Regions from separate parts of the Novosphingobium mississippiense genome, predicted to be linked through region 1. Evidence: riboswitches for the same ligand, from Rfam matches in the RefSeq annotation. Region 1 holds a riboswitch; each other region holds the start of a gene.

Region 1 (2,260 bases):
GCGTCCATTCGGCCTTGGCCTGGGTCCAGGCATCGTCGAAGCGCAGCGAACGGTCGGCGATGTTGTAATTCTTCTTGCGGATATCGCGCACCAGCTTGCCGTCACGGAGCGGAGTTCCGTACCAGATCGTCGGGTCGAGATCGGCACGATCGTGGGTCAGCGTCAGCACGAGGTCATCGCTCGCTTGCCAGCGCAAGGCGGCCGAAAGCGCTAGGCTGCGCGACTGGCCGCGCTCCATCCACCCGTCAGAGCGATTGTAGCTGAGGTCGACCCGGTAGGAGAGCTTGTCGCCGATCGGTCCACCGATGCCGCCCGCCGCCGCATAGGTATCGAAGGAACCGCCGCTGAGGCGCACTTCGCCTTCGAAGTGATCGGTGTTGGGTTTCTTGCGCACGACGTTGATGGCGCCGCCGATGCCGCCCTCGCCATAAAGCACCGAGGCTGCACCGCGCAGCACTTCGATACGTTCGGCCATCCATGGGTCGGCAGGGAAGGTCTGCGTGGTCGTCGTGTAGACGCGCATCCCGTCGTAGAGTTGCATCACCGACGTGTACCCGGTGAAGCCGCGCGAACTGAGCGAATAGCCGAAGGCCGAACTGTTGTTGATGAGGCCCGGTGCGCGTGCTGCGGCGGCCACGACGGTTCGATCTCCCAGGCTGCGTATCATCTCCTTGGTGATGACGTCGACGCTGGCGGGCGTCTGCATGGGCGTCAGCCCCAGACGGCTGGAGGCGTCGGCGGTCTGGCCGAGTTGCAGGACACCGGCCTTGCGCGCGGTGACGACGATGCTTTCGGCGCGGCTCTCGGTGGCATCCGTTTCGGCGTCCTGCGCCTGCGCCGACGTGGCGGCGGCCACCAGTGCGCCGAACGATGCGCCGGCACGCAGCAGCCCGGAAAGAAGTGTGATGGTATTCATAATGTAACCCCCGTTGCGTTGCTCAGTCGAACGGACAGGTCCCGCGAGAGGGGCGTCCCCCGCACGGGTGCAGCGGCGGAATCCGGGCGCGAACGAGCGGCCGGCGAAACCCGCCGTTGCGGCCTGGCCGCAAGTTCGTCGCTCAGACGGAGTACACCGTGCCGCGGCCATCCCCTGGACCAAGGCAAGAGCGACCGGACGCTGGCAGGTCTCCTGGCTCGCGGGTCATCGCTCGATGCACGGCCTTCCCAGGCCTCGCAGGAGTTAGCGTCCGGCCCAGTGGCTGCGTGCGGGGGCCTTGCCCCGCCGCGTGATGTGCATCGCGCTCACCGCTTACAGTTGCAGGGACAGCCTCGGCTTCAAGGGACCAGCCCTCTCACCGCGTTCCCTTTTAAGCTTCTTTCGAAGCACCAACGCGATCTTGTCTCTTTTCAGAGACGAGGCGTCATTATGGCCTGTAAAAGGAGAATTCAAGTCGCTCGTCGAACGAGGAAGATTCCCGATTTTCCTTCCCCGGCGTTTCATCGGTTCGCCGCCGAGCGGAACGGTGAGTTTACGCAGTGGCCCATCGGCGCCGCGTGCTTCCTGAAGGCGCAGCCAGATTCTCAATCATGTTTGAAGCGGGAAGGGCATCATAGGTTTCCGTCATGTTGCTGGAAAACGAAGGAATTTTGCTATTCCGCGCAAAGCGGTGCTTAACAATGATATGATGCAACATATCATTGACGCATCATCACCACCCTGACAGAAGCCCCCGCGACCAAGGGTGATGCGCGCTCTTTGGCACATATCTTCGTGGGGATTTCATGCTTCGTTTCACGCAGGACCGCAGGCTTTTGGCCAGCGCCATGCCGTTCGCCCTGGCCCTGGCGCCCTACCCGCTGACGGGCGAGGCGCTGGCCGAAGAAGCGCTGCTCGATGAGGAGGGATACGCCGAGGAGCGCAGCGAGGCCATTACCGTCACCGGCGTGCGTCAGGCCTATCGCGGGAACTTCGCGGTTTCTGAAATCCCGCAGTCGATCGCGGAAATCTCGGCGGAGACGCTGCAGCAGAACGGCATCCAGCGTCTGACCGATGCGCTCGATCTCAACGCCTCGGTGGTGCGACAGAACACGCTGGGCGGCTTGTGGGATTCCTTCGCGATCCGTGGTTTCGCCGGCGATGAGAACATGCCGAGCGGGTACCTCGTCAACGGCTTCAACGGGGGGCGCGGTTTCGGAGGGCAGCGCGACGCCGCCGGAATCGATCGGGTCGAAGTCCTGAAAGGCCCGGCTGCGGCGCTGATCGGGCGCGGGGAGCCGGGCGGCTCGATCAATCTCGTGACCAAACAGGCGGAGCTGGGCC
Region 2 (2,260 bases), 240 kb from region 1:
TCCAGCGCGTGATCTCGTCCTGGAAATAGGCCGAAGTGCCCGTCGCGAACATGGCGAACAGCAGCCAGCCGAGCACCAGGCCCGACCAGGTGTGGACCAGCGCCATCGATTGCCGCAGGCTATCCTTCACAGACGGCCTCCCGCATGCAGCGAAAGCCACAGCCAGCCGGCCATCACCGCTCCGGAAACGACCATCCCCAGCCAGAACCGCCCGATCGACCGCACGCCGAAGGCCACCAGAGCCAATGTCGCGAAGATCGCGAAAGACAACAGCGTGCCGGCCACGCTGGCCTCCGCGGCGGAAACGTTCAGGCCCTGCGCAAGGCCGCGTGCGATGCAGGCCGTCGCCAGCGAGGAGACGATATAGTTCGCCGGAATCGCGGCCGTCAGCCGGGCCGCGAGGTTCGCCTTGCCGATGCCGCTTGGCGGGGATGCCATGACTGCTTCGTTCCTCAGATCAATTTACCGGCAGGATTCGGCCGCTGGAGAGGGGAAGTTGTTGTTTTCACGCACACCACGTCCTCTCAAGCTGCTATTGCGAGCCATTCGCATTTTAACCGCTGCTAAGCGCTGACCGGGGCCGAGTCAATCGCGCCGTCCAAAAAGTTGCCCAAGGTGGATCGGCGCCGGAAGAGCAGCGGATCGGCGGCGAGGCTTGCGGGCCGGGGCCGCTGAGGCTAGGAGCCTGCCTGTCCGGCATCGCGGCGAAAGCGGCGGCGGCGGGCAAGATCGCGCCGGTGCCCCGCAAGGGGCTTAATACGGGAACACGGTCAGAGCGGCGCTGCCGCTCGAATCCGGGGCTGTCCCTGCAACTGTAAGCGGCGAGCGCGATGCACATCGCCGGCGGAACAAGGGTTTTCGCCGCAGCCACTGGGCCGGACGCTAAGTCATGCGGGGCCTGGGAAGGCCGTGCATCGTGCCGTGACCCGTGAGCCAGGAGACCTGCCGGCGTCGATGTCGCTCTCGCCCGGGTCCAGGGAATGGCCAAGGCACGGTAACTCTTCCGTCTGAGCGACGTGATGCACGCGGCCGGGGCCGCAACGGCATGCCACGTCGGGCGCCCGCGCGCCTGTCCGTCGTCGCAGCCGAGCGTCGCGTTTGGCTCGTCCGGACGCGGCGAGACGCTCCGCCCGCTTTCGAGTTACCGGCGCGCGGGAGAAGACCGTTGAGCAAAGTTCCCACCACCGTCATCACCGGCTTCCTAGGCGCCGGCAAGACCACGCTGATCCGCCACTTGCTGCAGAACGCCAAGGGCCGCCGCCTGGCGCTCATCATCAACGAGTTCGGCGACGTCGGCGTCGACGGCGAACTGGTGAAGGGCTGCAATGACGAGGCGTGCCCGGAAGACGATATCGTCGAACTGGCCAACGGCTGCATCTGCTGCACCGTCGCCGACGACTTCCTGCCGACCATGCAGAAGCTGCTCGACCGTGAGAACAAGCCCGATCACATCATCATCGAGACCAGCGGCCTCGCCCTGCCCAAACCGCTGGTGAAGGCCTTCCAGTGGCCCGATATCCGCACCCGCGCCACGGTGGACGGCGTGGTCGCGCTGATCGATGCCGATGCCGTGGCCGCCGGCCGCTTCGCCACCGATGAGGCCGCGCTTGCCGCCGCCCGCGCCGCCGATCCGATGCTGGACCATGAAAGCCCGCTGGAAGAACTGTTCGAGGAACAGTTGGGCTGCGCCGACATGGTCGTGCTCAACAAGACCGACCTCGTCGATGCCGATGCCCTCACCCATGTCGAGACGCTGGTGCTGGCCGAAACACGCCCCGGCGTGAAGATCGTGCGTGCCGATCATGGCGCCGTCGATATCGCCGCGCTGCTGGGCATCACCGCAGCGGCTGAGGACGATCTCGATTCCCGCCCCTCGCACATCGACGGGCTGGACGAGGATCATGACCATGACGACTTCGACAGCTTCGTCGTATCCGGCGGCGACGTGGCCGATCTCGACGCCCTGCTCGCGCGCCTCAAGGACCTGATCGCAGCGCACGATGTGCTGCGCGTGAAGGGCATGGTCGCGGTCGGCGGCAAGCCCAGTCGTCTGGTCGTGCAGGCCGTCGGCCCGCGCATCCAGCACTTCTACGATCGCGCCTGGCTCCCGCAGGAAGCGCGCCGTACCCAGTTGGTCGTCATCGGCCAGAAGGGGCTGGACCGCGCCGCCATCGAGGCGGGGCTGGCGGACGTTCTTGGTGCCGTAGACGCCTGATGCACCTGCTGTCCGCCACGCCGGGGACAATTTCCAACGGCGAGG
Region 3 (2,260 bases), 820 kb from region 1:
AGAACCAGCGTCGATTGCCCAGGCCGGTGAGGTAATCGGTGTGGGATGCTTTCAGCAGTTGGTCGTGCGTTTCCTCGCGCAGAAGCGCGATCAACGCCATGGGCAGGCCCACCGAGTACAAGACACCCTCGTACATCGTGAAGATGCTGGAGATACCCAGCAGCGTTGATCCGGAACTGGGAGCGATCAGCGGGAGAATGCAGGCCCGTCCCAGGTAAAAGAGGCAGTGCATGGCAGCGAAGCCTACCGCGATGCGGCGCGATCGCAGGAAACGAAGCGGCCGTTTGCCCACAATTCCCAAGCGGTCAGGCCGCTGGCCAATGCAATGGGAAATGCGCTGACATAGTTCCAGACAATGTCCTGCCAGCGCCCGCCAATGAAGCACCAGACCAGTGCCTGAAAAACCCAGATGGCCAGCGCAATCTTGCCGCGCTTTCGGCCTGCCAGGCCGGCTGCGCCCCAGAAAACCAAAAGGTACCCGCCCAGCAAGATCATATTGGCCAAGCTGGCGCCAAGGGGGGCGGCGAACATGGTACGCCCCATCGCCAAGGCGCATCCGCCGGCCAGCATCGCATACCCGGTGGCAAGGATACCGAGTCCACTTTTGCGCAATGGTTGCGCGTGTTGGGGGCCTGCGTACTGGGGCCGCGCGTGTCGTTCCCAAAGCGTCATGACGGCGCTGAGAAGCAACGTGCCTATGGCAAGGAAGTACAGGGTGGGGAGATCAAACCGCATCACAGGCACCGAAGATTGCCCGGCCCTTTACCCGCAATCTCGAAATTTCCTACCTATTAATGATCGCCGTTAATGATCCGCCTGCCTCAGGGCGCCCATCCCGCCAGTTCGGGCAGCGCCGCGCCTGCGCCCCGATCGTCGCCAAAAAACGATTGGCCCGCCTTGGTGATCGCTGTAAGGAGCGCCGATCGGCGGCGGAGCGATCCGCTGTCCGACCATGATCGCGCCGGTGCTCCAAGCGGAGCTTAATCGGGAATGCGGTGCGGGGGCTTGCTCCCAAATCCGCGGCTGTCCCTGCAACTGTAAGCGGATAGCGCGATGCACGGGCCCTTTGCGAAGGGCGGCCACTGGACCCTGTGGTTCGGGAAGGCGTGCATCAAGCTGTGACCCGCGAGCCAGGAGACCTGCCGGCGCACCGGTCGCTCTTGCCTTGATCCAGGGGATGATCACGGCACGGTAATACTTCCGTCTGGGCGGCGAAGCTGTGCGGCTGGGGCTGCACGTGCGCGTGTCGCCGGGTGTTATGCGCCCGCCCGTCGACCCGCGTCGGTCGGCCTTGCCGGCAAGCCCCATCCAAGGTTCCGCCCGGCGCGGGGTGAGATGGCTTTGAGCTCGCAGGTGGAGGGCGTCGTCAGGGGCTGGTGTCCCGACGCATGGCGGCCGATGATGGCTGGCGACGGACTGCTGGTGCGGGTGAAGCCGCATCTTGGCCGAGTGAGCGTCGCGCAGGCGATCGGTCTGTGCGAGGCGGCGCTGACTTATGGCAACGGCCTTCTCGACCTGACGCGGCGCGCCAATTTCCAGCTGCGTGGGGTGGACCACCTGCAGTGGCCAGCCCTGCTCGAACGTCTGCAAGCGCTGGATCTGGTGGATGACGATGCCGAGCGGGAGGGGCGCCGCAATCTTCTGGTCGCGCCGGAATGGCAAACCGACGATGACACCGTCCGGATCGCCAGCGAACTGTATGGCCGGCTGCACGATCTGCCCCGGTTACCCGGCAAGATCGGCTTCGTCATCGATGCCGGTCCGGCTCCGGCGCTGATATGTGAGCCGGGCGATTTTCGCATAGAGCGCGCGTGTAGCGGAAGGCTGATGCTGCGGGCTGATGGCCGGTCGGAGGGCGTGGAACTGACGGATGGCACGGAAGTCGATGCCCTGCTGGCGCTGGCGCGGTGGTTCGTGGACAGCGGTGGCCTGCAGGCGCGGCGGATGGCACGACATTCCGCCGCGCTACCTGATTGGGCCATCGGCGATGTGCGTTCAGCGCAGCCGCTTCGGTCCATGCTGCCGGGCGAACGAACCGGCGGCACGGCTTACGGCCTGCCGTTCGGCCGGGTTGAGGCATCCACGCTGATGAACGTGATGGAGAGGCCCGGTGTCACGGGGCTTCGCCTCACGCCGTGGCGCGTGATCCTGGTCGAAGGCGCAGCCGGCATCGACATTCCCGGCTTGTCGACCGACCCCGCCGAACCGCTCCTGCGCGTCGATGCCTGTCCTGGCAAGCCGGCCTGTTCGCAAGCCAGCG

What was found. Region 1 has a riboswitch for cobalamin ahead of WBP06_RS19440 (TonB-dependent receptor). Riboswitches for the same ligand answer to the same signal wherever they lie in the genome.
Region 2: linked by a shared signal. The riboswitch ahead of cobW (cobalamin biosynthesis protein CobW) and the one ahead of WBP06_RS19440 (TonB-dependent receptor) in region 1 are both predicted to bind cobalamin.
Region 3: linked by a shared signal. The riboswitch ahead of WBP06_RS23070 (cobalamin biosynthesis protein CobG) and the one ahead of WBP06_RS19440 (TonB-dependent receptor) in region 1 are both predicted to bind cobalamin.

The regions. Positions count from the first base shown of each region.
Region 1 is NZ_CP147003.1:195,463-197,722, forward strand. Features, by position in the region: gene WBP06_RS19440 (TonB-dependent receptor) at 1-916, opposite strand, end outside; cobalamin riboswitch at 1,102-1,346, opposite strand; gene WBP06_RS19445 (TonB-dependent siderophore receptor) at 1,723-2,260, shown strand, end outside.
Region 2 is NZ_CP147003.1:2,107,280-2,109,539, reverse strand. Features, by position in the region: gene WBP06_RS27770 (PepSY-associated TM helix domain-containing protein) at 1-130, opposite strand, end outside; gene WBP06_RS27765 (hypothetical protein) at 127-438, opposite strand; cobalamin riboswitch at 719-965, shown strand; gene cobW (cobalamin biosynthesis protein CobW) at 1,166-2,215, shown strand; gene cobN (cobaltochelatase subunit CobN) at 2,215-2,260, shown strand, end outside.
Region 3 is NZ_CP147003.1:1,019,558-1,021,817, reverse strand. Features, by position in the region: gene WBP06_RS23080 (GGDEF domain-containing protein) at 1-232, opposite strand, end outside; gene WBP06_RS23075 (hypothetical protein) at 244-735, opposite strand; cobalamin riboswitch at 946-1,162, shown strand; gene WBP06_RS23070 (cobalamin biosynthesis protein CobG) at 1,336-2,260, shown strand, end outside.